DNA from 2 places in the Parazoarcus communis genome. Region 2 is predicted to be linked to the other one. Evidence: riboswitches for the same ligand, from Rfam matches in the RefSeq annotation. Region 2 holds a riboswitch; the other holds the start of a gene.
What was found. Region 2 has a riboswitch for S-adenosylhomocysteine ahead of metH (methionine synthase). Riboswitches for the same ligand answer to the same signal wherever they lie in the genome.

Region 1: linked by a shared signal. The riboswitch ahead of ahcY (adenosylhomocysteinase) and the one ahead of metH (methionine synthase) in region 2 are both predicted to bind S-adenosylhomocysteine.

The regions. Positions count from the first base shown of each region.
Region 1 is NZ_CP022187.1:4,320,007-4,338,742, forward strand. Features, by position in the region: gene CEW83_RS19730 (carbon-nitrogen hydrolase family protein) at 1-762, opposite strand, end outside; gene CEW83_RS19735 (GNAT family N-acetyltransferase) at 759-1,415, opposite strand; gene ahcY (adenosylhomocysteinase) at 1,494-2,903, opposite strand; S-adenosyl-L-homocysteine riboswitch at 2,992-3,094, opposite strand; gene CEW83_RS19745 (calcium/sodium antiporter) at 3,136-4,218, opposite strand; gene metK (methionine adenosyltransferase) at 4,339-5,505, opposite strand; gene CEW83_RS19755 (lysophospholipid acyltransferase family protein) at 5,726-6,592, shown strand; gene CEW83_RS19760 (lysophospholipid acyltransferase family protein) at 6,592-7,467, shown strand; gene CEW83_RS19765 (hypothetical protein) at 7,461-7,715, opposite strand; gene dapF (diaminopimelate epimerase) at 7,807-8,640, shown strand; gene CEW83_RS19775 (DUF484 family protein) at 8,690-9,343, shown strand; gene CEW83_RS19780 (tyrosine recombinase XerC) at 9,348-10,259, shown strand; gene CEW83_RS19785 (helix-turn-helix domain-containing protein) at 10,433-10,891, shown strand; gene CEW83_RS19790 (class I SAM-dependent rRNA methyltransferase) at 10,970-12,160, shown strand; gene CEW83_RS19795 (hypothetical protein) at 12,200-12,553, opposite strand; gene ruvB (Holliday junction branch migration DNA helicase RuvB) at 12,762-13,820, opposite strand; gene ruvA (Holliday junction branch migration protein RuvA) at 13,865-14,464, opposite strand; gene CEW83_RS19810 (HAD family hydrolase) at 14,525-15,193, opposite strand; gene CEW83_RS19815 (prenyltransferase) at 15,190-16,146, opposite strand; gene rng (ribonuclease G) at 16,143-17,597, opposite strand; gene CEW83_RS19825 (Maf family protein) at 17,734-18,354, opposite strand; gene rlmH (23S rRNA (pseudouridine(1915)-N(3))-methyltransferase RlmH) at 18,377-18,736, opposite strand, start outside.
Region 2 is NZ_CP022187.1:3,796,166-3,807,950, reverse strand. Features, by position in the region: gene metH (methionine synthase) at 1-3,076, opposite strand, end outside; S-adenosyl-L-homocysteine riboswitch at 3,154-3,226, opposite strand; gene CEW83_RS17335 (PAAR domain-containing protein) at 3,271-3,537, opposite strand; gene CEW83_RS21130 (hypothetical protein) at 3,554-4,942, opposite strand; gene CEW83_RS17320 (hypothetical protein) at 4,939-6,327, opposite strand; gene CEW83_RS17315 (hypothetical protein) at 6,324-7,634, opposite strand; gene CEW83_RS17310 (hypothetical protein) at 7,709-8,350, opposite strand; gene CEW83_RS17305 (hypothetical protein) at 9,094-10,575, opposite strand; gene CEW83_RS17300 (hypothetical protein) at 10,572-11,785, opposite strand, start outside.

The sequences.
Region 1 (18,736 bases), 530 kb from region 2:
GGCCACGACGATCTGTTCGATGTTCGGTGTGCCTTCGGCGGCAATGCCGTCGCGTGCGAAAGCGAAGTCCGACGGCGTGATGATGCTGGCCTGACCATAGTGCAGACCCAGGCCCTCGACCGGCAGGTTGCCCACGGTGCTGGTCATGGCGACAAACACCTGGTTTTCGATGGCCCGGGCGTGGCAGCAATAGCGCACGCGCAGGAAGCCCTGGCGGTCATCGGTACACGAGGGCACGAAAAGAATGTCGGCGCCGGCTTCGCACACCATGCGTGCGAGTTCCGGGAACTCGATGTCGTAGCAGATCAGGATCGCGATCTTGCCGAAGGGGGTCTCGAACAGGCGCAGCTGGTCACCGGCGTCGGTGTTCCATTTTTCGCGCTCCCAGCGCGTGCGGTGGATCTTGTCCTGCTCGTGGATTTCACCGCTCGGGGTGAAATAGTAGGCGGTGTTGAGCAAGCGCCCTTCTTCGGTGACCTGTGGGGTGGTGCCGCCGATGAGGTGCACGTCCCATTGCGCTGCAAGCTCCTGCATCAGGTCCTTGTAGCGCTTGGTGTAGTCGTTCATGTTGCGCACGGCAGCGCGCACGTCGCTGGTGTCCATGAAGGACAGCAGTTGTGTGGTGAAGATCTCGGGCAGCAGCACGAACTGGGGTTTGTAGTCCCCGGCGGCCTTCATGATGAAACGCACCTGATTCTCGAAACCCGACCAGTCGTGGATCGGGCGCAGCAGGTACTGCACGGCAGCAATTCGAACGATCATAGTGCGATGTCCTCAGGGATGGTGGTGGGTTTTGACGGATCGTAATCCGGGCTGAGCCATACGATCAGCGAGGCATAGCCGCGCGATTCGGTATCCTCGGGGATGTAGTTCTCGATGACGCCGCAATAGCTGAAGCCTTCCTTGATCTGGAAGCTCAGTACGGGGTCGATCAGATCGCCCCAGACCACCTTTTGCGCATAGAACTCTGCGCTCATTTCGTCAGCGTAGCGGTCGTAACCCGGCAGGCGTCCGCAGGCAATGATGCGCTTCAGGTTCATGGCCCGGCACAGCGATCGACGGCCTTCGTATAGCAGGTGTCCCACCCCTTTGCCCTGCAGCCTCGGGTCGACAAAGACCTCTGCGCCATAAAGCGTCTTGCCGTCCGGATTGTGATTGTCGAACGTGCCGGCCCCGGTGATCTCCTTCCAGCTGTGCGACTCCGCCCAATCGTCCCACAGCACGATGAGTGAGCTCGCACATCCGACCAGGCCATCTTCGGTCTCGGCCACGATCTGTCCCTGTGGAAAAACGTCGAGCTGCTCGGCGAGCTTGCGCTTGCTCCATGCAGGGATGTCCGGATAGACCTCGGATTGAAGGGCGATCAGTGCGGGAATGTCTTCCGGGCGAGTCTGACGCACGCTGACAGAGTTCATTCGGTGTCTCCAATTCCTATTGTTCGTAAGGGCCACCGCGCCCTGGAGGAGGCGGTGGCCCGTCCGCAGCCGGGCCGATCAGTAGCGGTAATGATCAGCCTTGTACGGGCCTTCAACCGGTACGCCAATGTAGGCGGCCTGGTCGGGGCGCAGCACGCTGAGCTGTGCATTGAGTTTCTTCAGTTGCAGGCGTGCGACCTTTTCGTCCAGATGCTTGGGCAGAGTGTACACGCCGACAGGGTAGTCACCCGTACGAGTATAAAGTTCGATCTGGGCGATGGTCTGGTTGGCGAAGCTGGACGACATCACATAGCTCGGGTGGCCCGTGCCGCAGCCGAGGTTAACCAGGCGACCCTTGGCGAGCAGGATGATGCGCTTGCCGTCGGGGAAGATCACGTGATCGACCTGGGGCTTGATCTCTTCCCATTCGTACTGCTCGAGCGAGGCAACATCGATTTCGTTGTCGAAGTGTCCGATGTTGCACACAATGGCCTGGTCCCTCATCGCAGCCATGTGTTCATGGGTGATGACGTTGAAGTTGCCCGTGGTCGTCACGAAGATGTCTGCCTTGTCCGCAGCGTACTCCATGGTGACGACGCGGTAGCCTTCCATCGCAGCCTGCAGGGCGCAGATCGGGTCGATTTCGGTGATCCACACCTGAGCCGACAGTGCGCGCAGCGCCTGTGCCGAGCCCTTGCCCACATCACCGTAGCCGGCCACCAGGGCAACCTTGCCCGCAATCATCACGTCGGTCGCACGCTTGATGCCATCCACCAGCGACTCGCGGCAGCCGTAAAGGTTGTCGAACTTGGACTTGGTGACCGAGTCATTGACGTTGATCGCCGGGAACTTGAGTTCGCCGCGCTGATGCATCTGATACAGGCGATGAACGCCGGTGGTGGTTTCTTCGGTGACGCCCTTGATCTGTGCAAGACGGGTGGAGTACCACGTCGGATCGGTGGCGAGCTTGGCCTTGATCGAAGCGAAGAGGATGGTTTCCTCTTCCGACGTCGGCTTGGCGATGACCGAAATGTCCTTCTCGGCACGTGCGCCCAGATGCAGCAGCAGGGTGGCATCGCCGCCATCGTCTAGGATCATGTTCGAGTAGCCGCCGTCGGCCCATTCGAAGATGCGGTGGGTGTAATCCCAGTAATCGCTCAGCGACTCGCCCTTGACCGCGAACACCGGAATGTTCTGTGCGGCGATGGCTGCAGCGGCGTGGTCCTGGGTCGAGAAGATGTTGCACGAGGCCCAGCGCACTTCGGCGCCGAGCGCGGTCAGGGTCTCGATCAGCACCGCGGTCTGGATGGTCATGTGCAGCGAACCGGTGATGCGTGCGCCCTTCAGGGGCTGGGCGGCAGCGTATTCGTCGCGGATCGCCATCAGACCGGGCATTTCGGTCTCGGCGATACGGATTTCCTTGCGGCCCCAGTCGGCCAGCGTCAGGTCGGCAATAACGTAATCGTTGAATTCAGCCACAGCGTTCATGTGAAGCTCCATGCTATGGCCGGGAGGGAAAGAGGACGGCGTTTAGCTCACCCATCATCCCGAACCCGGCAGGGTTTGAGAGAAAAGACCAGGGTGAGCGCCGTTTCACACGCCCGCCCGGGGAGGGCGGGTTCCGAGCCTGGGGCTGTCGCAATGAATGCGGACAGTGCCTTGCAGCGCTCCTCGGAATTCTTCGAATTATAGCGATCCCGCACAGTTTGCGGAATGCCTGCTACCGATCTGATGCAGCTTTCCCGTTGTGACGGACGATGCTGACGACCAGTGTGATCACCGTCAGCGGCATCACATAGCCAAGCATGACGCCGGAAAAGGCCTGCAATCCGGCGTGATGCTGTGCGGCGAGGATCAGCCACGCGGTATAGGCCGCGTAATAGCCGAGAAACAGGATGCCTTCCCAGCGCGCAATCTCCCGCCCGGTGATCAGGATCGGCAGGCACGCAAAGGCTACGGCGAGCATGACCCAAAGATCGAAATGACGGGCAGCCTCGGAAACGGGAAGCCCTGCGGGTGCCACGAGTCCGGTGACGCCCAGCACGGCACAGATGTTGAAAACGTTGCTGCCCACCACGTTGCCGACCGCAATGTCACGCTGGCCGCGCAGTGCAGCGACGATGGAAGTGGCGATCTCGGGCATCGAGGTGCCGACGGCAACCACGGTGAGGCCGATCACCAGATCGCTGACACCGAAGGCGCGTGCAAAGACGACCGCTGAGTCGACCAGCCAGCCGGCGCCGAGCACCAGCATGACAAGGCCGGCGACCACCAGCGCAGTCTGCACAGTCCAGTGGCTGTCCCATTGCGAGGTCGGAATGTCGTCGGCGAAATCCTCGCTCATCGCGGCCGACCCCTTGCGCGACTGCCGCACCAGAAACACCGTGTAGGCGATCACCAGACCGAACAGCGTCGCCGCTTCGATGCGGTTGATGGAGCCGTCGAGCGCCATGACCAGCAGAAGCACCGAGGCGCCGATCATGATCGGAATCTCCTGCCGGATGATCTGCTCAGCCACCAGCAGTGGCGCGATGACCGCGGCGATGCCGAGGATCAGCAGGACGTTCGCAATGTTGCTGCCCACCACGTTGCCGATGGCAATGTCAGGGTTGCCGTTGAGCGCCGAGCCGACCGAAACCGCCATCTCCGGCGCGCTGGTGCCGAAGGCGACAACGGTCAGGCCGACGACGAGCGGCGAGATGCCAAAGGAAACCGCCAGTCGCGACGCTCCGCGCACAAGGAGTTCGGCACCGATGACGAGGGTGATCAGACCAAGGAGGAACAGCAGGGCTTGCTCGAGCATTGAGGGCTTGATGAATGTTGAACTGTTTCAGAGTGCATCCGTTCGGCACGGTTCCCGCATCGTGCGGAACCCGTGCCGAACGCATCGCTGGCGCCAGCCTGTGACCGGCGCCGTGGTACATCAGAGGCCGGCGTCGGCGCGCAGCGCGGCGGCCTTGTCGGTCTGCTCCCAGGTGAACTCGGGTTCGTCGCGGCCAAAGTGACCGTAAGCCGCTGTCTTGGCGTAGATCGGACGCAGCAGGTCGAGAGTCTGGATGATGGCCTTCGGACGCAGGTCGAAGTGAGCACGGATCAGTTCAACGATCTTTGCATCGCTGATCTTGCCGGTGCCGAAGGTGTTGACCATGAGCGAAACCGGCTTGGCGACGCCGATGGCGTAGGCGACCTGAACTTCGCACTTGTCGGCGAGGCCGGCAGCGACGACGTTCTTGGCCACGTAACGACCTGCATAGGCGGCCGAGCGGTCGACCTTGGACGGGTCCTTGCCCGAAAACGCACCGCCACCGTGGTGAGCAGCGCCGCCGTAGGTGTCGACGATGATCTTGCGACCGGTCAGGCCGCAGTCGCCGTGCGGGCCGCCGATGACGAAACGGCCGGTCGGGTTGATGAGATAGCGCACTTCGCCCTGCAGCAACTCCTTGGGCAGCACCGGCTTGATGACTTCCTCGATGATGGCCTCGGAAATCTGAGCGTGCGACACCTCGGGGCTGTGCTGGGTCGATACCACGACGGTGTCGATGCCGACCGGCTTGCCGTCGACATACTTGACCGTGAGCTGGCTCTTGGCGTCGGGGCGCAGCCACGGCAGGCGGCCATCCTTACGCACTTCGGCCTGACGCTGCATGATACGGTGCGCGTAGTAGATCGGCAGCGGCATCAGGCTGGCGGTTTCGTTGCACGCATAGCCGAACATCAGGCCCTGGTCGCCCGCGCCCTGGTCGAGGTCGATTCCTTCGCCTTCATTCACGCCCTGCGCGATGTCGGAGGACTGGCGGTTGATGGCGGTGAGGATGGCGCACGACTTGTAGTCGAAACCGATGTCGGAGCTGTCGTAGCCGATGCGACGCACCACATCCTGTGCGATTTCGCGATAATTGGGATGGGCGGTGGTGGTGATTTCGCCCGAAATGACGACCAGGCCGGTGGAGACCAGCGTCTCGCAGGCAACGCGGGCGTGCGGGTCTTCGGTGAGGATGGCGTCGAGCACGCCATCCGAGATCTGATCCGCAACCTTGTCGGGATGACCTTCGGAAACCGATTCCGAGGTGAAGAGGAATTCTGCTGCCATGACTGCTCCTGAAAAACAAAAATCCCCGTTTCCTGGCGTTACGGCCAGCTCCGGGGATTTCATCGAGCAGCCGACGCTTTAGCAGAATTTTTGGGTCACGCGATTGTTGCGGTGACGGCCGCCCTGCAAGTTGTCGAGTTAACTCGGCGGCTGAGGCACAATTATAGACTGTGTTTGTCTCAGGTCAATCTGTCACCGGATCGGAACCGCGAAAACTACCGTGATTGTCAATCTCCTTTTTCGCGTGCTTGCGCGCTTCCCGCTGTCCCTGCTGCACCTCATCGGAGGTTGGGCGGGCTGGATTGCCTACGCCGCGTCGCCGTCCTATCGCCGCCGCCTGCGACGCCATCTGGCTCAGGCCGTCGGTGATGTCGATCCTGCGGTGCTGCATTCCGCGATCGCCGAGGCGGGCAGGCAGGCGTTCGAGCTGCCGTGGCTGTGGCTGCGTCCGGCCGAGGAAGTGGTGGCCAAGGTGAAGCGGGTGGAGGGCTGGGAGCTCGTTGATGCGGCCCACCGCGAGGGCGCGGGCATCGTGTTCATGACGCCGCATCTGGGCTGTTTCGAAGTCACCGCGCAGTACATCGCCTCGCTGACGCCAATTACCGTGCTTTACCGCCCGCCGCGCAATGCTGCGCTCGAGCCCCTGATGCAGGCCGGACGCGTACGCGGTCAGATGAAGACAGCCCCGGCAGATCTGTCGGGGGTGCGCCGGCTGGTGAAAACCCTGCGCAGTCACGAAGCGATCGGCATGCTGCCAGACCAGGTGCCGGGAGCCGGCGAAGGTGCGTGGGCGGATTTCTTTGGCCGACCCGCGTGGACGATGACGCTGGCGGCGCGCCTGGCAGAGGTCAAGGGCGTGCATGTGATCTATTGCTGGGCCGAGCGTTTGCCGCACGGCGAGGGCTATGTGTTCAGGCTGTCGGCGCCTGTCGAGCCACTCGAAGGGGATCTGCCCGCACGTGTGGCAACCATGAACCGGGAGATCGAACGCGTCATCCTGAAGTGCCCCGGCCAGTACATGTGGGGCTACAACCGCTACAAGAAGCCGCGTGCAGCGCGTGAAGCGGCAGCAGGGTCCGAGGCGTGATGAGCCGTCTCGGCGTGGCGGTATTCTGGCTGCTGCACTGGCTGCCGCTTGCGGTGCTGGCGCGACTGGGCGAGGCGCTGGGGTTGCTGCTTCATGTGTTTGCCTTGCCGCGCCGGCATGTGGTGGATACCAATCTGAAATTGTGCTTTCCCGAACTCGATGCGCGGCAGCGGCGTCAGCTCGCGCGTCGTCATTTTCGTACTGTGGGGCGCAGCCTGCTCGAGCGCGGCCTGTTGTGGTGGGGAAGTCGCGAGCGTCTCGAGCGCCTCGTCAGAATCGAGGGCGGCGACCGTGTGCGGGCACTGCAGGCCGCGGGGACGCCGGTCATCCTGCTTGCCCCCCATTTCGTCGGACTCGACATGGGCGGGACGCGGGTGACGATGGACTTCGATATCGTCAGTGTCTATGCGCGGCAGAAGAAGAATCCGGTGCTCGATCGCTGGCTTTATCATGGCCGCAGCCGGTTTGGCGATCAGCTGCTGCTCGCGCGGCAGGACGGCGTGCGCAGTTCGGTGAAGGCGATGAAGGCCGGGCGCCCGTTCTACTACCTGCCGGACATGGATTACGGTCGGCGCGATGCGATCTTCGTCCCCTTTTTTGGCGTGCCGGCGGCTACCATCACCGGACTGCCGCGGCTTGCCCGCGTGGCCGGCGCAGCGGTGCTGCCCTGTGTCACGAAGATGTTGCCTGGCGGCGCCGGCTACGTCGTCGAGATCGGTGAGGCATGGTCCGACTTTCCGAGCGCGGATGTCGAGGCCGACACGCTGCGCATGAACGAGTGGATCGAGTCGGTCGTGCGCACGATGCCGGAGCAGTACTACTGGGTGCACAGGCGTTTCAAGACGCGCCCCGTGGGCGAGGCCAAGCTCTACTGATCTGCTGCGGGCGCGTCGGCGTCCGCGAGATGGCGCAGGACCACGGGAAAGGCGGCGCTGCCGAGCAGGGCAATCGCAGAGACGATGAGCGCAATTGCGGTGCCGCTTTCGGCAAGCACCGGATGCACATCGCTGAAGTCTCCCGCCAGCAGCACCAGGCCGGCAAGCAGGCAGGCAAGGCCGGGAAGGCCGAGCAACCATGCGGAAATCGGGAGGGCTGAGCGGCGCGGCGCTGGCGTATTGGTCATGTCCCGAATTCTCTCACGATGACGCGTGCTGGACGATACCCGGGTGCAGGAGGAGAATCCGGGCACGCTTTCCGCATTGACCAGAACTCCCATGAAACTGCGCTTTACCAAGATGCATGGCCTCGGCAACGACTTTGTCGTGATCGACGCAACCCGTGAACCGGTTGAACTCACTCCCGAGCGCGTCCGGGCGATCGCCGATCGCCATTTCGGCGTCGGTTGCGACCAGCTGCTGGTGGTCGAGCCGCCGAGCCGGCCGGCTGTCGATTTCCGCTATCGCATTTTCAATGCTGACGGCGGCGAAGTCGAGCAGTGCGGCAATGGCGCACGCTGCTTCGTGCGCTTCGTGTACGACAAGAAGCTGACCGACAGGGCCGACATCAGCGTCGAGACCCGCTCCGGCATCATTTCGCCGCGTTTGCGCGAGGATGGGCTGGTCACGGTCGATATGGGTGTGCCCGTCCTCTCTGCTGCCGAGGTCCCCTTCGTCTCCGACTCCGACGCGATCGTGCAGCCACTCGAGGTGGGCGGCGACATGCTTGCGATCACGGCCGTATCGATGGGAAACCCGCACGCCGTTCAGGTCGTGGCCAACGTCGATGCCGCCCCGGTCGAAACCCAGGGGCCGCTGATCGAGCACCACCCGCGTTTTCCCGCGCGGGTGAATGCAGGCTTCGTGCAGGTGGTCGACGCGCACCGTATCCGCTTGCGCGTGTTCGAGCGCGGATCCGGGGAAACCCTGGCCTGTGGCACCGGGGCATGTGCCGCGGTGGTGGCGTCGATACTGCGCGAACTGGTTGTTTCGCCGGTACGGGTGGAAACCCGTGGTGGTGAGCTTGAGATCGCCTGGGCAGGTCCGGGCACGCCGGTGCTGATGACTGGCCCGGCAGTAACGGTTTTCGAGGGCGAGATGAATCTCGTCTGATGTCTGGAGACATGCAACAGGGCGTGATGCCCGACAGGAGCTATTGCCGATGAATGCCGATGAAGTCGCACGCTATCTGCGCGACAACCCTGATTTTCTGTCCGACCATGGCGAACTGTTCACCGAACTGACCGTGCCGCACCCGCAGCACGAAGGCCAGGCGATCTCGCTTGCGGAACGGCAGCTTCACGCCCTGCGCGACAAGATCCGCCTGCTGGAGGTCAAGCTTGCCGAGCTGATTCGCTTTGGCGAGGAAAACGACGAGATCAGCGAAAAAGTGCATCGGCTGACCCTGTTGCTGCTCGAGGCGCACGGCTACGAAGGCGTCCGCCACGAACTTTTTTCCAGCATGCAGCAGGACTTCGCCATTCCTCATGTCGCGCTGCGAATCTGGAACAGCGTGCTGGCACGCAGCGACGAGGACTTTGCGCCCGTTGGCGAAGGCGTGCGCCTGTTTGCGGGCGACCTCCGTCACCCGTATTGCGGTGCGCCGAGCAACATCGAAGTGCTGAGCTGGTTTGGCGAGTCGGCTCCGCATGTGCGTTCTGTCGCCCTCATGCCGCTGCGTCGGCAGACTCAGGTGGTCGGTCTTCTGGCCCTGGGCAGTGAAGAGCCCGAGCGTTTCTACCCCGAGATGGGCACCCTGTATCTCGGCCGGATTGGTGAGCTTGCCGCCGCCGCGCTGCTCGGGGAGATCGGCTGAACGCATGCCTGAGCCACTTGCCGCAGCGCTTGCGCCGGTCTGGGTCGAGGGCTATCTGGGGTGGCTTGCGACCCAGCGTCGTGCCGCCGCGCTGACGCTGGAGAACTACCGTCGGGATCTGCTGCGCTTGCACCGCCTTGCACAGGGGCGCGACCCCGGTGCCCTGAGCGCGGCCGAGATCCTCCGCTTCGTGGGGCGCATGCATGCAGAAGGCCTGGGCGGGCGCTCGATTGCGCGCTGTCTGTCGGCCTGGCGCGGCCTGTATCGGTGGCTGATCCGCCACCATGGGCTGAACCACAACCCGGTGGACGGTATTCGGGCACCAAAATCCCCGGCGACCCTGCCGCGCGTGCTGTCTCCCGATCAGGCAAAGGCCTTGCTCGACGCTCCGGCCGACAGCCTGCTCGAGATTCGCGATCTGGCGATGTTCGAGCTGTTCTACTCGTCAGGGTTGCGCCTGTCCGAGCTCGCCGGGCTTGGGCTCGATGATGCCAGCGATCTTGAGGGCGGCATGGTGACGGTGCGCGGCAAGCGCGGCAAGACGCGCAGCGTGCCTGTCGGCAACCAGGCGGTCGAGGCAGTGAAGCAGTGGCTTGAGGTGCGCGGGCAGGTGCCGGTCGGCAGTCCGACCCTGTTCGTGACGCGCACCGGCGGACGAATGAGCCCGGGGGCGATTCGCAGCAGGCTCACCCTGAGAGCCGGTACGGTGGGCCTGGGCGTGCATGTCCATCCGCACATGCTGCGCCACAGTTTCGCCAGCCACGTACTGCAGTCGAGCGGGGACCTGCGTGCGGTTCAGGAACTGCTCGGCCACGCCAGCATCCGGACCACCCAGGTCTATACACACCTTGATTTTCAGCACCTCGCCAGGATCTATGATGCCGCTCATCCGCGGGCACGGAAGACGAAGGAGTAGGTTGCAGTGCTCCCCATTTTGGGTATCGACAAATGCTGATACTCATTCGCGATCGGCTATGCTGTCGTGCATCAATCAACAATAAATAATAAGCGGCGATGTGCGCACATGGCGCTGAGCCGCAAGCTAGGATGCATATGACATCTGAATCCTTTGCCCCCGATGAGGCTTCCATGGATGCTGGAATCGAAGCTCCGCCCGCAGAGAAAATAAAAAAGCAGCGCATGCTCAGGGATGTTGCCCTGCTGCTTGCAAAGCATGAAGTCCGGAACATGAAGCGCTGGTTCGAAGAGTTCGATCGCGACATCATGCTGCCCATCCTGCTCGGCGAAATTGCATTGCACAATATCGGCACGCCGAGTGCAGGCGCCGTCGGCGGTGACGGCTTGCCGGAGTGCACGCTCAAACCCTGTAATGCCTATTCGATTGCGGCGGCCACCGGCCTCCCGCGTGAGACCGTTCGCCGCAAGGTGGCACGGCTTGTCGAGCTGGGCTGGGTGTCCCGGCGCAAGAATGGCCACCTCTATGTGTCCTCGGGCGCTTTGCATCACTTTGGTCATCTGATGAGCTCACGCGAGCTTCCGGATCTGATCGATACCGCGGATCGCGCCCGGCGCCTGCTCGGCGACTGACCGTGGGTGCTGGCAGGGCGGTGGCACAAGGTGGCCGGTAAAGGCTAAACTTGGCGCCCTTTTGCTGGATCATCATCCATGGCTCGCCTTCATCTACGTCCCGGCAGGGAACGCACCGTCCTTCGTCGTCATCCCTGGATTTTCGCCGGCTCTGTCGATCATCTCGAAGGCCGCGCCCGTCCGGGCGACACGGTCGATGTGGTCGCTGCCGACGGCAAGGTGGTGGCGCGTGCAGCATGGTCGCCCGAGTCACAGATCCGTGCCCGGGTGTGGTCACTGGATGCCGAAGTGGCAATCGATCACGCCTTTTTCAAGCGCAGGGTCGCTGAATCCGTCGCCCGGCGCGAGACGCATCCCATGTTGCGCGGGCAGGATGGTCAGCGGCTGATCCACGGCGAGTCCGATGGATTGCCGGGCGTGATCGCGGATCGCTACGGTTCCGTGGTTGTGCTGCAGCTGACCAGTGCCGGCTCCGACAAGTGGCGCGATGCCATCGTGGCCGGTCTGGTACAGGCGACGGGCTGCGCCGCCGTCTATGAACGCTCGGATTCCGACGTGCGCAGGCTGGAAGGCCTGGAGCCGCGCGCCGGAATTGCCTTCGGCGAACTGCCTGCCGGAGGGCTGCAGATCGTCGAGAATGGCGTGCGTATGGAAGTCGATGTGGTCGGTGGCCACAAGACCGGGTTTTATCTGGATCAGCGCGACAACCGCAAGCTCACCGGCGATCTTGCCCATGGGCGGCGGGTGCTGAACTGCTTTTGCTACACCGGCGGCTTCTCCCTGCAGGCGCTGGCGGGTGGGGCGAGCAGCGTGCTGTCGATCGATTCGTCCGGCCCCGCACTTGCCACCGCCGCACGCAATCTGGCGCTCAACCCGCAACTCGATGCCACGCGTGCTGAATGGAGCGAGGATGACGTGTTCGAGGCACTGCGCGGTTTGCGTGCCGAAGAGCGCAGTTTTGACCTGATCATCCTCGATCCGCCCAAGTTTGCACCTTCCGCGGCTCACGCCGAACGTGCCTCGCGCGCATACAAGGACATCAACCTGTTCGGCTTCCGCCTGCTGGCGCCGGGGGGCATCCTGATGACCTATTCCTGCTCCGGCGGCATCGGGCTCGAGATGTTCCAGAAGATCGTCGCCAGTGCGGCAAGTGATGCCGGCGTCGACGCACGCATCCTGCATCGACTGGCCGCTGCACCCGACCATCCGGTCGGTCTGGCGGTACCCGAAGGCGAGTACCTCAAGGGACTTGCGATTCAGATCGGCTGATTGCCCACACGGGCGGGGGCCGCGGAGGCGCGCTTCCGCTCAGCGCTGGATGCTGGCCGACGGGGCGCGATCAGGGTTCGGCACCAGGTCGGCGAGGTTGAAAGCCAGCGTGATCAGGCCGAGTGCCATGAGCACGAGGCCGAAGTAGATCTTCTGCATGGTGGCGCCGGGCAGGCGTCGCACCTCGGCGTAGAAATGGTGGCGCAGGAAGATCAGCGCCATCGCCGCCATCGCCAGCAGACCGCCGCCCAGCACTCTCGAGGCGGTGGCGTCGAACTGGCGACCGAAGGCCGGGTCCCATCTGTCGGGCAGAAAGAACACCGGTGCCTGCAGCAGCAGGTGCAGGCCGCCAACCAGACAGAGCGTGAGCATCAGTACCTGGAAGGTCCGCATCAGTCGCCTCCGTCGCAGCCATCACTGCTGCAGGCACTGTCCGTGTCCCGCGCCGCATGCGCAGAAGCGCTGTTCGCAGCCTTTTCAGTCAGACGGCTCCCGCGAGCATGTTTCCTGCGGTCCTTCGGTTTGCGTGATGGGCGAGCCATAAGAAGCAGGATCCCGATCGCGGATACGATTACAAGCAGGCCCGCTGCCATTTCGGCGCTTATTGTCCGAACAGGTCGCTGCCCGGCAGGCGCGGGGCGTTGAGGCCGAAATGCTGCCAGATCGAATGCGTCGCCATGCGACCGCGCGGGGTACGCTGCAGGTAGCCCTGCTGGATCAGGTAGGGCTCGATGACGTCTTCGATGGTGTCCGAGGATTCGCCGATCGCCGCGGCGATGTTGTCGAGGCCGACCGGGCCGCCACCGAACTTTTCCAGCATTGCCAGCAGCAACTTGCGGTCCATCAGATCGAGTCCGAGCACGTCGACGTCGAGCATCACCAGCGCCGCGTCTGCGACCGCACTGGTGATGTCGCCGCCGGACTTCACCTCGGCATAGTCGCGCACCCGGCGCAGCAGGCGGTTGGCGATGCGGGGCGTGCCGCGCGCGCGCCGGGCGATCTCGAGCGCACCGGCGTCGTCGATGCTGACGTTGAGCAGCCGTGCGGAGCGACTGACGATGTAGGCAAGTTCGTCCGGCGTATAGAACTCGAGCCTGGAGACGATGCCGAAGCGGTCGCGCAGGGGGTTGGTGAGCATGCCCGCGCGGGTGGTTGCGCCCACCAGCGTGAACGGCGGCAGGTCGAGCTTGACCGAGCGTGCGGCCGGGCCTTCGCCGATCATGATGTCGATCTGGAAATCTTCCAGCGCGGGATAGAGGATTTCCTCGACCACTGGCGACAGGCGGTGAATCTCGTCGATGAAGAGGACGTCGTGCGGCTCGAGGTTGGTGAGCAGGGCGGCGAGGTCACCCGCGCGCTCCAGCACGGGCCCGGAGGTCTGCCGCATATTGACGCCCATCTCGGCAGCGACGATGTGGGCCAGTGTGGTCTTGCCCAGACCCGGCGGGCCAAACAGCAGGACGTGGTCGAGCGCCTCCTTGCGGTTGCGCGCAGCTTCGATGAAGATCTCCAGCTGCTCGCGGATCTTCGCCTGTCCGACGTAATCGGCCAGTCGCTTGGGGCGCAGGGCACGCTCGATGGCGTCTTCCTTGCGGTCGGTGGGCTCCGCGGAGATCAGCCTTTCGGGTGCGGCCGAGCGCAGCTTGTCAGTTTCGATCATGGCGAGAGTTTAGCGACTTGGCGACAGGCTGTGCGGGGCAATGCTCATGCCTTCGACAGCAGCTTGAGTGCGGCACGGATGCCGTCCGACACGCCGGTGTCCTCGCCGAGCCCCTTCATGGCGCCAAGGGCCTCGCGTTCGTTGTAGCCCAGTGCCAGCAGCGCGTTGAGAATATCGCTCTTCGCGTCCGGTGCGGCGTCGACGCCCGCGGCGAGGCGAATGCCGCCCGCGTTGGGCAGGGCCTTGCCGAGCTTGTCGCGCAACTCGAGCAGCAGGCGTTCGGCGGTCTTCTTGCCGATGCCGGGAATCTTCACCAGGCGGCCTGCTTCCTGCAGCGCGATCGCCTGGGCGAGATCGCTGACCGACAGACCGGACAGCACCGCCAGCGCCATGCGTGCGCCAATGCCGGAGATCTTCAGCAGCTGGCGGAAGGCGGTGCGCTCTTCGTCGGTGGCAAAGCCGTACAGGAAGTGACCGTCCTCGCGCACCGCGAGGTGGGTGTGCAGGCTGACCCGCTCGCCGGTCGCCGGCAGGTTGTAGAAGGTGCTCATGGGTACGTCGACTTCATAGCCGACGCCGTTGGCATCAACCAGAATCTGGGGTGGGTTCTTTTCCAGCAGCGTGCCGGTGATGCGTCCGATCATCAGTAGGGCTCCGGGTGCCGCTGCCTGTCTGTTGAACGGCTGCGGCGGGTTTCGGGTGGGTCAGTCGGCCAGACGGCGGGCGACTTCGTGGAGGTCGTTCATCACCGTGATGCCACGCGCCAGCACATCCTCTGCGGGGGACAGAAGGTCGGGCACCATCACCACCTGGGCGCCTGAAGCCAGCCCGCCGCGCACGCCGGTGTTTGAGTCCTCGAGGACCAGGCAGTGCGCTATCGGCGTCTCAAGCAGGGCCGCCGCGGCGAGATAGATGTCGGGTGCCGGTTTGCCGTTACGCACTTCATCGCCGCCGATCACGCCCTTCAGCCGGTGCAGGATGCCGACGCCTTCGAGCTTGGGCAGTGCGCGGCTGCGCCGGGTGGACGTGGCGACCGCGCCCGGCAGTCCGCGCAGCGCGAGCTGGTCTAGGAGTTCGGGGACGCCCGGCTTGAGCGGGAAGCGGCCGTCGACGATGGCTTGCTCGTAACGGCGGCCAAACTCGGCCTGGTGCGCGTCGATCGGGAAGCTCGGGCCGAAGGCGTCCTGCAGCAGGCGGTAGCCGTCGCGCGAATTCATGCCGATCATGCGCATCGCAACTTCATGATCCCAGGGCAATCCGAGGTGCTCGCTTGCTTCACGGCCGATTGCGTAGGCGATGCGCTCGGAGTCGAGCAGGAGTCCGTCCATGTCGAAGATGATGGCGCGGACGGCGCAGGGGGCGAAGGCGGTCATGCGGAAATTCCGGATTGGGCGAAGGCGAGCGTGGCAGCAAGCAGCAGGCCATGCACGTTGGTCGCAAGGATGGTGCGCTTGATCGGGGCGGCAAGCTCGTCGGGCGCGCTCGCATCGGCAATGAGCTCGCGTGCTGCGGTGAATGAGAGGATCAGCGTCATCGCTGCGGCAGCCGCGTATTGCGGCAGCGCATGAATCGTCACCATTGCCACCAGCCAGGTGTAGGAAAGGATTGCGATCAGCAGGTAGCCCCACTTGGCGATCTGCGGGCCGAGGCGGACGACGAGGGTAAGTTTGCCCGCGGCGGCATCGCCGTCGTGATCGGGGAACTGGTTGATGAACAGGAGGTTTGCCACCAGCAGGGCATAGGACACGCCCGCTGCAAACGGGAGCACGCTGAAGCTGCCGCGCTGCACGTAATCGGTGCCGACCACCACCGCGAGCCAGCCCAGCGCGATCGCCAGTTCGCCCAGGCCCCGACTCATCAGTTTCAGTGGCGGCGCGGAGTAGGCCCAGCCGACGAAGAGCCCCGCGATGCCGATGACGATCAGCCCCGCGCCGGCTTGCCAGGCCAGCCACAGGCCGGCTGGCACGACTGCAGCCAGCAGGGCATAGCCGAAGAGGCCGGTTTCGGCCGCGCTCAGCACGCCGTTCTGGATGAAGCGGCTGCCGCCGGTGAAGGGAAACAGCCGCTTGGTGTTCGCCGCGTCTGCACCACTCTCGGCATCGTGATAATCGTTGATGACATTGACCCCCGCATGCGCGACGAGGGCGAAGAGCAGGGTGAAGACTGCGGTCGTCCAGTCGATGGAAGCGCCGCTCCGGTGCGCGCAGGCCAGCCCGATCAGGCATGCGACCAGGGTGACCGACAGAAACGCCGGGCGGGTGGCAAGAAAGAGCAGCACCGCGCGGTTCGGAAACGCGCCCGGTGCGGGTTCGGCGGGGTGGCTCACAGCAGCACGATGTCGAATTGTTCCTGGGTGTAGCTCGCCTCGGGGTGGAGCGAGACCTTCTTGCCGATGAAGTCGGACAGCATCGCCAGCGACTGGCTCTCTTCGTCGAGGAACAGGTCGATCACATTGGGTGCGGCAAGGACGCGGAATTCCTTCGCGTTGAACTGGCGTGCCTCGCGCAGCAGTTCGCGCAGGATCTCGTAGCAGGCCGTGCGCGCGGTCTTCACTTCACCGCGGCCGCCACAGGTCGGGCAGGACTCGCACAGCAGGTGTGCGAGTGACTCGCGGGTGCGCTTGCGCGTCATCTCGACCAGACCGAGCGCGGTAAAGCCGTTGATGCTCATCTTGGTGTGGTCGCGGGCGAGCGCCTTGCGGAACTCGTCGAGCACCATCTCGCGGTGTTCGACGTTCTCCATGTCGATGAAGTCGATGATGATGATGCCGCCGAGGTTGCGCAGCCTGAGCTGGCGCGCAATGGTCTGCGTGGCTTCAAGGTTGGTCTTGAAGATGGTGTCGTCGAAGTTGCGCGCACCGACGAAGCCGCCGGTGTTCACGTCGACCGTGGTCATCGCCTCGGTCTGGTCGATGATGAGGTAGCCGCCCGACTTGAGGTCGACCCGGCGCGCAAGCGCCTTCTGGATTTCCTCTTCGACATTGAAGATGTCGAACAGCGGTCGCTCGCCGGTGTAGTGCTCAAGCAGCGGCAGCACCTTGGGCGAATACTCTGCGGCAAAGGCGGTGAGCTTCTGGAAGTTCTCCCGCGAGTCGACACGGATACGCGTGGTCTCTTCGTTGACCAGGTCGCGCAGCACCCGCTGTCCGAGGCCGAGGTCTTCATGCAGCAGTCGCGGCGGGAAGGCGCCGACGGTCGTGTTGCGGATCTCGCTCCACAGCTTGCGCAGGTAAGCGATGTCGGCGGCAAGCTCTTCGTCGCTGGCGGATTCCGCCATGGTGCGCACGATGAAACCGCCGGGCTCGTCGTCGGGGACGAGGCGGGTCAGGCGTTCACGCAACTGTTCGCGCTCGGATTCGTCCTCGATCCGCTGCGAGATGCCGATATGCTTTTCCTGCGGCAGATACACGAGCAGGCGCCCGGCCAGGCTCACCTGAGTCGAAAGGCGTGCGCCCTTGGTGCCGATCGGATCTTTCAGGACCTGGACCAGCAGGCTCTGACCCTCGTTCAGGATCTTCTCGATCGGCTTGGCCGCTTCGCCATGCTGGCGCTCGCTCCAGATGTCGGCAACGTGGAGGAAGGCGGTGCGCTCGAGGCCGATCTCGATGAAGGCGGACTGCATGCCCGGCAGCACGCGTACCACCTTGCCCAGGTAGACGTTACCGACGATGCCGCGGCTGGCCGTACGCTCGACGTGTAACTCCTGGACCACGCCCTGCTCGACGATTGCGACCCGCGTCTCCTGAGGGGTGAAGTTGATCAGGAATTCGATGCTCATGATGGATTGAACCCAATGGGAAATACGCAATGGCAGTCGGGCTGTCTGCCATTGCGCATGGCTCATCGGATCACGCCGGGTCCCGCCTGCGGCCGGGCAGGCCGGCTGACAGGGGGCCTGCAGCAAGCGGGAAAGCTTACAGAGGGTAACCGAAGACTTCCAGCAGCTCGGCAGTTTCGAACAGCGGCAGCCCCATGATGCCGGAGTAGCTGCCGTGGATCTCGCGGATGAACATCGCTGCCCGGCCCTGGATGCCGTATGCGCCGGCCTTGTCCATGGGCTCCCCGCTCGCCACGTAATGACGGATGTCGGCTTCGGAGAGTTCCCGGAAGCTCACCTCGCTGCTGGAGATGCGGCTGCGTGTGCGCACGCCGTCGGTGACGGCAATCGCGGTGAGCACGCGGTGGGTGCGCCCGGACAGGCGCTGGAGGATGGCGCGGGCGTCTTCCGCGCTCTCCGGCTTGCCGATGATCTCGCCGTCGAGTTCAAGCGTGGTGTCGGCGGCGAGCACCGGATGTCGCGTCATCTTGCGCCACATCACCCGACGCATGCCGGCCTCTGCCTTGGTCAGCGCCAGGCGTTCGACGTAGCGTTCGACATCTTCGTCAGGGAGCGGTGTCTCGTCGACGTCGGCGTCCTCGCCGCGCTCGCCACCGCGAAAGGTCATGACGTCGAACTGCACGCCGATCTGTCGCAACAGTTCGCGACGGCGCGGACTTTTCGACGCGAGGTAGATGCGGGGCGGGATGGCGGACATGGGACGGTTCCTGGTGGTTCGCTCATTCGCGATGATAAGGATGATTCCGGGTGATGCTCCAGGCCCGGTAAAGGGCTTCAGCCAGAAGGGGGCGCACCAGCGCGTGGGGCAGGGTGAGACTGGACAGGCGCACGGATTCGGCTGCGGTCGCCTTGAAGGCCGGAGACAGGCCGTCCGGCCCGCCCACAATCAGCGCCACGTCCTGGCCTTCGCCCTGCCAGTCTTCCAGCCGACGGGCCAGCGCCAGGCTGCTGAGGTCTGCACCGCGTTCGTCGAGGATGACCCTGCGGCAGCGCGCGGGCAGTGCGGCCTCAAGCCGTGTCGCTTCGGCGGCCATCATGGCCTCGACCGTCTTGCCCGACGTGCGCGGTTCTGCCTTGAT
Region 2 (11,785 bases):
CGTCGCGGGATTCGTCGGCATAGAGTTCGATGTCGTCGCCCACGCTGTTGGCGGGGAAAAGGCCGAACACGGCCCGCGCCTGCACCCACTGCCCGGCGATGATGTCTTCCAGCATGGCCTGGCCGTCGGCAAACACTTCGCGCGCGGTTTCGCCCACGATCTCGTCATCGAGAATCTTCGGGAAGCTGCCCGCCAGATCCCAGGTCTGGAAGAAGGGCGCCCAGTCGATGTAGTCGCGCAGTTCGGCCAGATCGACGTCGAGCGCCACCACGCCCAGCGTGTTGGGCTCGGCCGGCACATAGGCGGCGTCGGCCAGCGGGTTGAAGGCGTTGGCGCGCGCTGCCTCGAGGCTGACCAGTTGCACACCCTTCTTGTTGGCGTGCTGGGCGCGCAGCTTGTCGTAGTCGGCGGCGAGCTGAGACTTGAATTCGGCCGCACCGCCTTCGGACAGCAGCGCGGTGACCACGCCGACCGCGCGCGAGGCGTCGGGCACATAGACCACCGGCTGCTTATAGTGCGGCGCAATCTTGATGGCAGTGTGGGCGCGGCTGGTGGTGGCGCCACCGATGAGCAGCGGCACGTCGAAGCCTTGACGCTGCATTTCGGCAGCGACGTGGCTCATCTCTTCCAGCGACGGGGTGATGAGGCCGGACAGGCCGATGGCCTGCGCGCCGTGTTCGCGCGCGGCGTTGAGGATCTTCTCGGTCGGCACCATGACGCCGAGGTCGATTACTTCATAGCCATTGCAGCCGAGCACCACGCCGACGATGTTCTTGCCGATGTCGTGCACATCGCCCTTCACCGTGGCGATGACGATACGGCCCTTGCTTGTGGAGCCGGTGCGCAGCTTTTCCGCTTCGATGTAGGGGATGAGGTGGGCGACGGCCTGCTTCATGACGCGGGCGGATTTCACCACCTGCGGCAGGAACATCTTGCCCGCGCCGAAGAGGTCGCCAACCACGTCCATGCCGGCCATCAGCGGGCCTTCGATCACGGCCAGCGGCGGCTTGCCGGCGGCTTCGAGCTTGGCGCGCACTTCTTCAGTGTCGGCCACGACGAATTCGGTGATGCCCTTGACCAGCGCGTGCGACAGGCGCTTTTCGACATCCCACTCGCGCCAGGCGAGATCCGGCCCCTTGTCCTTGATCTGACCTTTGACCGACTGCGCGATCTCGACCAGCGCCTCGCCGGCACCGGGCTTGCGGTTGAGCACAACGTCCTCGACCGTTTCGCGCAGGGCGGGGTCGAGATCGTCGTACACACCGAGCATGCCGGCATTGACGATGCCCATCGTCAGACCGGCTTTGACCGCGTGGTAAAGGAAGACAGTGTGAATGGCCTCCCGCACCGGGTCGTTGCCGCGGAAGGAGAAGGACACGTTGGAGACGCCGCCCGAGGTCTTGGCGTGCGGCAGGTTCTGCTTGATCCAGGCCACGCTCTGGATGAAGTCGACCGCGTAGTTGTCGTGCTCTTCGATACCGGTGGCGATGGCGAAGATGTTGGGGTCGAAGACGATGTCTTCCGGCGGGAAGCCGATGCCCGTGAGCAGCTTGTAGGCGCGTTCGCAGATCTCGATCTTGCGCGCGTAGGTGTCGGCCTGGCCCTTCTCGTCGAAGGCCATCACGATCACGGCGGCGCCGTAACGGCGCGCCAGCTTGGCCTGGCGCAGGAAGCTCTCCTCGCCCTCCTTCATCGAGATGGAGTTGACCACGCCCTTGCCCTGGATGCACTTCAGGCCAGCTTCGATCACGTCCCACTTGGACGAGTCGAGCATGATGGGCACGCGCGAGATGTCCGGCTCGGTGGCGATGAGCTTGAGGAAGCGCTCCATGGCGGCCATCGAATCGAGCATGGCTTCGTCCATGTTGATGTCGATGATCTGGGCGCCGTTCTCCACCTGCTGGCGTGCAACCGCGAGCGCGTCGTCGAAGCGGCCTTCGAGGATCATGCGGGCGAAGGCCTTGGAGCCAGTCACGTTGGTGCGCTCGCCGACGTTCACGAACAGGCTGTCGGCGCTGACGTTGAAGGGCTCGAGGCCCGACAGCCGCATCTTCTTCTCGATTTCGGGCACGACGCGCGGCGGCAGCTTGGCCACGGCCTGCGCAATGGCAGCGATGTGCGCAGGCGTGGTGCCGCAGCAGCCGCCGAGGATGTTCACCAGCCCCGACTGTGCCCACTCGACCACCGCGGTGGCGAGCTGCTCGGGGGTTTCGTCGTAACCGGTGGGCGCGAGCGGGTTGGGCAGGCCGGCGTTGGGGTGGGCGGAGACGAAGGTGTCGCACACCGTGGACAGCTCATCGACGTAGGCGCGCAACTCCTTGGCGCCGAGCGCACAGTTCAGCCCGAAGGAAATCGGCCGCGCATGGGCGAGCGAGTTCCAGAAAGCCTCGGCGGTCTGGCCCGACAGGGTGCGGCCGGAGGCGTCGGTAATGGTGCCGGAGATCATCACCGGCAGACGGCGGCCGAGGTCGTCGAACAGTTTTTCGATGGCGAAGACCGCGGCCTTGGCGTTGAGCGTGTCGAAGATGGTCTCGATCAGCAGCAGGTCGGCGCCGCCTTCCATCTGCCCTTTGGCCGCGTCGTAGTAGTCGTCGACCAGCGCGTCGAAGCTGATGTTGCGGTAGCCGGGGTCGTTGACGTCGGGCGAGATTGACAGCGTGCGCGAGGTCGGCCCCAGCACGCCGGCACAGTAACGCGGCTTGGCCGGGTTCTTCGCGGTAAATTCATCGCACAGTTCGCGCACCAGGCGGGCGCTGGCGACGTTGATCTCGTAGGCCAGGTCGGCAAGGCCGTATTCCGCCTGCGACACCTTGGTGGCGTTGAAGGAGCAGGTCTCGATGATGTCGGCGCCGGCATCGAGATAGGCGCGGTGGATTTCGCTGACCACGTCCGGGCGGGTGAGCACCAGCAGGTCGTTGTTGCCCTTGAGGTCGCGCGGATGGTCGAGGAAGCGCGTGCCGCGGTAATCCGCCTCGCCCAGCTTGTATTGCTGGATCATGGTGCCCATGGCGCCATCCAGAATCAGGATGCGTTGGGCGAGTTGCTGGCGAATTTCGTCGGAGCGGTCGGCTTGCATGGTTCTACCTCGATCTGCGGTTAATGCACAGCGGGTAGCACGGCCAAAAATAAACGGCGCGGCAAACCCGGCTGATTGGTTTGCGAGCGCCGTTGTTCAGTTGCCAAGCCTGGCCCGGCTAGATTCCGGGTCGCAACGCTCCTTGGCAAGACGCGGATTTTACGGGGATTTTGCCGCTGCTGTCGAGCCGCAAATCAGTCCCCTCGCCCACTGACCGGCACCGTCGACATCAACTGCGCACCGCAACTTGTGCGGTGCCCGTCAAAAGCCACCGGCCTTCCGTCCAGCAACACGTCCGGATCTCCCTCGGCAATCACGCAGTTGCCATGCCCCTTGCGCGGACACACACAGCGGTCGCCAAGCACCGCCACCGTGCGCCCCATGACCACCGATCTCGCGCCAGTACTCACCACCCGGCCGCCGTGAGTGGTCGGGTCTCCCAAACGGATGACCCCTCTCATGTGCGCCTACCTCCACTCATTCAGAGAACCCCTGCATGTATCGCCCCCAGTCCACATCACGCCGCAGCCCCCACCACGGCAGATAGGTGTTTTCCACACCGCGGGCACGGAACCAGTCTTTGGATGGGTCGATCTCACGGGCGCGGGCGGGTGGTGTCACGACGACGGCCGCCGCCGTGTCTTTCTCCGCCGTGCCTGCCACCAGCACCGGCGTGCCTTTGTGATGTGCGTAGGCAATGGCCAGGGCGACGTTGGTTAGCGCCGTGCCGGCACCGGTGTCGCCCATCAGCGCGGTGTTGTTGAAGCCCTGTTTGAGGATGTCGAATTCGGGCAAGGGTTCGCCCAGGGCCTGGCCCAGGGTTGCGAGCCGCTTGCCCGCAACATCGCTCGCCTTGCCTGCATCGTGAATGAGGTAACCGATCTCGGTGAGCGGACGACCGGCGTTGCTGGCCGCCGCCTCCATCGCAGACCGCCATGCTTGCACCAACCGGGGCTGACCGGGCTGGATCTCGAAGTCTTCCGCGCGTCGCGTGACCGGACGGCCGATCCAGGCAAGGGGCTCGCGTTCGGTGTCGAAGTTCGGGCCAGCCAGGATCAGCAGCGCGAAATTCTCGCTCATCTGCTTGTCAAGCGGAAACTCGGGCACATCCCAGTTCATCGCCCAGACGGATTCACCTGGATGCGACTCGAGGTAGTCCAGCGCAGCGGAAAGCGATGTAAAGCCTACGTTCGAGCGGCCTGCTGAAACTCGAACATCCGCCGGGTTATTACGCATGGAGATTGAAGAATGCCCGCCGAGCTCGAAGTTCAACTTGATGACCTCGCGCAGGATGCTCACGACAGGAGTCGGTTCCAAGTCTGGGCGATCAGGAACACCGAGTTCAACATGGATACCCGCCAGTTCCCGCCAGTTCTGCGGGGATTCGGGCTTGATCGTGTAGAAATACGTGGGATTGGTGAGATACCGATAGCTAAAAGTGGAAACAAGCTTCTCGCTATACTTCCGAAAGAGACGCCCGAAGTTTTTTTCACCCCCAGTACCTGCCCAGATGGACGCAATGGGCTGTACGGTTTGATACCTCTCCGGCTCTTCTTTCGCGTCAAGATCATTTTCATTTGATGACGCCAGCCCTAGCGTCCACAGCAAGTTCCACTGCATTGGGTAGTCCATCCAAACCAGTGGATTTAGCCATTGAACACCTACAACCTGAGCGCGGAAGGGCTGACTAGGAGCTTGAACACCTTCAAGCACCATTCGCAAAGAGTTTGGCCCATGCGTCGAGCAGCCGGCAAGATGGAGAAGCACAACGAAGATCATCGCAAGCATTCCCATCCGCTCTATCACCAGATCCCGCACAACCGAGGGTGCAAACGCCGTCCGACGAACGCTATCGACAGTACTCATTCCGAAAACCCCTGAATATATTGAGACCAATCCACATCCCGCCTCATCCCCCACCACGGCAGGCCGGTGTTGACCTCATCCCGCGCGCGGAACCAGTCTTTGCTGGGGTCGAACGCGCGGGCGCGAGCCGGTGGCGTCACGATAACGGCTGCCGCCGTGTCCTTCTCCGCCGTGCCCGCCACCAGCACCGGGGTACCTTTGTGATGTGCGTAGGCAATGGCCAGGGCGACGTTGGTTAGCGCCGTGCCGGCACCGGTGTCACCCATCAGCGCGGTGTTGTTGAAGCCTTGTTTGAGGATGTCGAATTCGGGCAAGGGCTCGCCCAGAGCCTGGCCCACTGCCGCGAGCCGCTTGCCCGCAACATCGCTCGCCTTGCCTGCATCGTGAATGAGGTATCCGATCTCGGTGAGAGGACGACCGGCGTTGCTCGCCGCCGCTTTCATCGCGGACCGCCATGCTTGAACCAACCGGGGCTGACCGGCTTGGATCTCGAAGTCTTCCGCGTTTCGCGTGACTGGACGGCCGATCCAGGCCAGGGGTTCGCGTTCGGTGTCGAAGTTCGGGCCAGCGAGAATCAGTAGTACATAGTTCTCGCTCATCCTCCCGGCAGCGGGGTACTCAGGCACATCCCAGTTCATTGCCCAGACGGATTCACCTGGATGCGACTCAAGGTAGTCGAGCGCAGCGGAAAGCGATGTGAAGCCTACGTTCGAGTGGCCTGCCGAGACGCGAACATCGGGCGGGGTGCTGCGACTGGAGCGTGACGCTGATCCGCCAATCTCGAAGAAGGCTGTGATCACATACCGCAGGACGCCCGCGGCATCGTCCAGCCCTAGGTCAGGACGATCGGGGACACCTAGTTCAACATGGACGCCCGCCAACTCCCGCCAGTTACGTGAGGATTCGGGCTCGACCGTGTAGAAATACTTGGAGTTCCAGACGTATCGCTCACCAAAAGGACGAACAAGCCTCTGGCTATACTGCAGAAAAACACGCTCGAAGCTTTTTCTGCCCCCAATATTTGAAACAATGGAGGAAATGGGTTGTACCGTCGTGAATGACTCAGGCTCGGTCCTCACCATATCGTCATCCTTGTTCGGTGAAGCCAGACCCAAGGTCCAGAGCAACTGCCATTCGATGGGGTAGTCACGACGAACCAGTGGGTTCAGCCATTGAACGCCCACAACCTGTGCGCGAAAGGGCTGGATTGCCGCATCAGCGCGCTCGAGCACGAGACCCGAGGGCTTCGGCCCGTTCATCGAACATCCGGCAAGACCGAGAAACACGGCGCAGATCGCCCCAAGCATTCCCATCCGCTGCGTCACCAGCCCCCGCATCACCGCGGGCGCGACCACCGTCCGACGAATCCTCTCGACAGTACTCATTCCGAAAACCCCTGCATAAGTTGCGACCAGTCCACATCACGCCTCAGCCCCCACCACGGCAGATAGGCGTTGCGCTCACCCCGCGCGCGGAACCAGTCCTTGGCGGGATCGAACACGCGGGCGCGGGCGGGTGGCGTGACGACAACAGCCGCAGCGGTATCTGCCTCCGTCGTCCCCGCCACCAGCACCGGCGTGCCCTTGTGGTGTGCGTACGCGATGGCCAGTGCGACATTGGTCAGCGCCGTGCCGGCACCCGTGTCGCCCATCAGCGCGGTGTTGTTGAAGCCTTGTTTGAGGATGTCGAATTCGGGCAACGGTTCGCCCAGCGCCTGCCCCAGGGTTGCGATTCGCTTGCCCGCGGCGTCGCTCGCCTTGCCTGCATCGTGGATCAGGTAGCCGACATCGGTGAGTGGCCGACCGGCGTTGCTGGCGGCCTCGTCGATTGCTGCCCGCCACGCCTGTACCAGTCGGGGCTGACCGGACTGGACCTCGAAGTCCGTCGCGTTGCGCGTTGCGGGGCGGCCGATCCAGGCAAGGGGCTCGCGCTCGGTGTCGAAGTTCTGGCCTGCGAGGATCAAAATCGCAATGTTTTCGCTCATGCGTTCGTCGCGGGGGTGCTCTGGCGCATCCCAGGTCATAGCCCAGACGGTTTCACTTGGGTGAGACTGGAGATAGTCGAGCGCGGCAGAAAGGGAAGTAAAACCAATGTTTGAGTTGCCTGCCGAGACACGAACATCGGGCGGAGTACTGCGGCTGGAGATGGAGGGTCGCCCGCCGATTCCGAACTGGGAAATGATGGCCTTCTGAACAATTTCCTTTGCTGCCTCAGCGTTCAGGTCGGGCCGGTCTGGCAAGGCAATTTCGACATGAATTCCCGCCAACTCCCTCCACTGCTTCTGTGACTTTGGCTGGACGGTGTAAAAGTAATTTGGATTACTCGCATATCGATTTCTGAACGGGCGAAAGATCCCGTCTGTATAGGAGAAAAAGAAATCTTCAATAGTCTTATCCTTAAAGATGTTTGACACAATTGAAGCGACGGGTTGAACCGTCCGATATTTCTCTGGGTTTGCCTTCACCTGAACATCATTTTTATTTGATGACGCCACGCCTAGGGTCCAAAGCAAATTCCACTGCGTTGGGTAGTCGTTCCACACCAGCGGATTCATCCACTGAACACCGACGACCTGAGCGCGAAATGGTTGCGTTGCCGCATCAACACTTTCAAGAGTGCTTCCCGAGGCCTTCGTAGCGTTCGTAGAGCAGGCGGCGAGACTAAGAAGCGCAACGCAGATGGTCGCAAGCATTCCCAATCGCTGTATCACACGACCCCGCAATACCGAGGGTGCGAACGCCGTTCGATGAATTCTGGCGACGGCACTCATTCCGAATACCCCTGCCTGTAGCGCGACCAATCTACATCCCGCCTCAACCCCCACCACGGCAGATAGGCATTGCGCTCACCGCGCGCACGGAACCAGTCTTTGGCGGGGTCGAACACGCGAGCGCGGGCGGGTGGCGTGACGACAACAGCCGCAGCGGTATCTGCCTCCGCCGTCCCGGCCACCAGCACCGACGTGCCCTTGTGGTGTGCGTAGGCGATGGCCAGCGCGACATTGGTCAGTGCGGTGCCAGCACCGGTATCTCCCATCAACGCGGTGTTGTTGAAGCCTTGTTTGAGGATGTCGAATTCGGGCAACGGTTCGCCCAGCGCCTGACCCAGGGTTGCGATTCGCTTGCCGGCGGCGTCGCTCGCCTTGCCTGCATCGTGGATCAGGTAGCCGACATCGGTGAGTGGCCGACCGGCGTTGCTGGCGGCCTCGTCGATTGCTGCCCGCCACGCCTGTACCAGTCGGGGCTGACCGGACTGGACTTCGAAGTCCTTCGCGTTGCGTGTTGCGGGGCGGCCGATCCAGGCAAGGGGCTCGCGCTCGGTGTCGTAGTTCGGGCCGGCGAGGATCAATAGTGCGAAGTTCTCGCTCATGCGCTCGTCGAGCGGGAGTTCGGGGACATCCCAGTTCATCGCCCAAACGCTCTCATTGGGATGAGACGCAAGGTAGGTGAGCGCTGCGTCAAGCGTAGTGAAACCCACATTAGGCCCGCCTGATGAAACGCGGACTTCGGGCGGAGTGTTGCGACTGGAAACGGACGGCGCGCCACCAATACTGAAGAGAGAAATAATGACGTCCCGCACGACCCCCTCCGCGTCCTTCGGCTTGAGGTCTTGACGGTCTGGCAGACCTAGCTCGACATGAATGCCCGCCAACTCCCGCCATTTCTTCGGGGACTCGGGCTGAACCGTATAGAAATAGGTCGCGTTACTGGCGTACCGGTTGCGAAAGGGACGAACAATCTCCTCGGTATATTGCAGAAAGACACTGCGGAAGCTCTTCCTGCCACCAATATTTGAGACAATCGAAACGACAGGTTGAACTGTCCGATATTTCTGTGGGTTTGCTTTCACTTGAACGTCACCGATATTTGATGATGCCAAGCCTAAGGTCCAAAGCAAGTTCCAATGTGTTGAGTAATCGTTCCACACAAGCGGATTCATCCACTGAACGCCCACAACCTGGGCACGAAAGGGGTGGTCAGGCACCGAAGAGCCTGCAGTCGCCGCGGCAACCGGTTTCGGTCCGCCGAACGAACACCCCGTGACTAACAGAGACGTTACGCCGGTCAACACAAACGAAAGCCCCCATCGCCTCACCAGGTCGCGGCCCCGGACAACTTCACCTGCCGCTTGATGGATGGCCTCTCTCACAGTCATTCCGAAAACCCCTGCATATAGAGCGACCAGTCCACATCCCGCCTCAGCCCCCACCACGGCAGATAGGCGTTGCGCTCACCCCGCGCACGGAACCAGTCTTTGGAGGGGTCGAACACACGGGCGCGGGCGGGGGGCGTTACAACGACAGCCGCAGCCGTATCTGGCTCGGCAGTGCCGGCCACCAGCACCGGCGTGCCCTTGTGATGTGCGTAGGCGATGGCCAGCGCGACATTGGTCAGAGCCGTGCCGGCACCGGTATTTCCCATCAGCGCAGTGTTGTTGAAGCCTTGTTTGAGGATGTCGAATTCGGGCAGCGGCTCGCCCAGCGCCTGACCCAGGGTTGCGAGCCGCTTGCCGGCGGCGTCGCTCGCCATGCCTGCATCGTGGATCAGGTAGCCGACATCGGTCAGTGGCCGGCCGGCGTTGTAGGCGGCCTCGTCGATTGCTGCCCGCCACGCCTGTACCAGTCGGGGCTGACCGGACTGGACTTCGAAGTCCTTCGCGTTGCGTGTTGCGGGGCGGCCGATCCAGGCGAGAGGCTCGCGCTCGGTGTCGAAGTTCGGGCCGGCGAGGATCAGTAGCGTGAAGTTCTCGCTCATGCGCTCGTCGAGCGGGAATTCGGGCGCATCCCAGTTCATTGCCCACACCGACTCGGTCGGATGCGACTCAAGATAGTCGAGCGCAGCAGAGAGGGACGTGAAACCCGCGTTTGCGTTTCCTGCCGTGATCCGAACATCGGGAGGCGTACTTCGACTGGATATCGTGGGTCGCCCGCCGATTCCGAACTGGGAAATGATGGCCTTCTGAACAATCTCCTTTGCTGCCTCAGCGTTCAGGTCGGGCCGGTCTGGCAAGGCAATTTCGACATGAATGCCCGCCAACTCTCTCCACAGCTTCTGTGACTTTGGCTGGACGGTATAAAAGTAATTTGGATTACTCGCATATCGATTTCTGAACGGGCGAAAGATCCCGTCTATATAGGAGAAAAAGAAATCTTCAATAGTCTTATCCTTAAAGATGTTTGACACGATTGAAGCGACGGGTTGAACAGAGGTGAATTTCTGGGGCTTGGTTTGGATCTTGTAGTCACCCTTGTTCGGTGACGCCAAACTTAAAGTCCAGAGCAACTGCCATTCGGTGGGATAGTCACGGCGAACCAGAGGGTTCATCCATTGAACGCCTACGACCTGAGCGCGAAATGGTTGCACTGCCGCTTCAGCGCTCTCATGCATGGCCGCCGGCGCCGTCGGCCCATTGGTCGAACAGCCGGCCAGGTAAAAGAACGTGGTTGCAACGAGTACAGGAATCGTAAGCAGGCGCACAAGAATCTCCAATGCAGAATATTGAGAGAAAGAAACCGTTCCGTAATTGAGCTCAATGTGTTGCGCGCCCCAAGTGACTAGAACAAGGCAAGAAATGAAAACTATAAGACTCAGCGCGATCCTTTTCATCGGCTGAGCCAGCTTCATGCCCATCATCTGCGTGACTCCAATGGGTCATATCTCGAGTGAGCACGTTCATCGATAATCTTTTCAGATCTCCGGGCCTCACCCTGCTCTGCCCATCGCTCAATCGAGTCTCCGTTCATACTGCCATCGAGAAAATACTCAGATAGTTCGTAACTCGCATGACCGCGCTTCAGCGTTGACGCGTAGCGCCAGTCGGCCTCAATACGAAGCTCCATCCAGTCATTGTTGACCAGCCGACACACCCCCACCGCCAAGTCATAGGCCAGCGCCTTCTCCGCATGCATCGGGTGAGTCATGGTGGTGGAGTGATCGGTGGCGTTCTGATCAATTGTTTCCGTCAGGAACTGACTGATCTTTTCGGAGCGCCACTTGCGATAGTCGTCTGACACCTCATTCGATTGGCCAGCGGCGGGATTGGCCTCACCGGGCACGTAGCCATCGGATCTAGCCTGGCCCTCTCGCCTGGCGTCCATGCGCAGTCGGGCACGGTGCGCGTAGCGCAACTCGGCTTCGGTCTGCTCGGACCCACGGGGCACTACCTTCGCCTGTCCGTTTTCGTCGAGAGGCGCAGAGAAGCGATCGTAAGGGTCGTCCGGACTGAGGGGCGCCTTGGATGAATTGCGTGCAGCAGCTTCGGGATCGTGTTCTTCGTCAAAGGCATCCGAGTCCTCACCGTAACGCCGCGATTGTGGGATGAATGGTTCCGGCAGCGGGGGCGCTTCTACGGGGATTGTCCATGGACGGGGTGGATCGGCATTGATGGGCGCGTCTGCCATGCTGGTTACAAGCCATGCCAGTGGGGCACCCGCCACGGTGCCGACTTTGCCGGCCACGCTCTGGCTTGATCTAAGCCCGGATTCAACGGAGTAGCGGGCGGTCTTGGAGGCGGGAAACCAGAACCCGGCACCGGACGCGTTGCGTTCGGCGTTGAGCTCCTTTCGATGTCCCCAATAGTCGTAGGTGCCCAGCTCACCCACCTGCCAACCCTGTGCAAACACCCGCTGGCTGAACACGCCGGCTCCGCCGGTCTGCGCAATCTGTTCACTGCTCAACCCCAGCCAGCCGATGCCTTTGACGGTACTCGCCGAGATGACCTGGTCGTGGGGGTTGCAGTAGAGGGTAACCCGACCGTAGGTATTGCCGTTCAGCCCATAGCAGGCGAGGTCCGTCTCGGCGGTGAAGCCCGCGCTACCGTCCTGAGGTGTCTCGTTGGCCATGG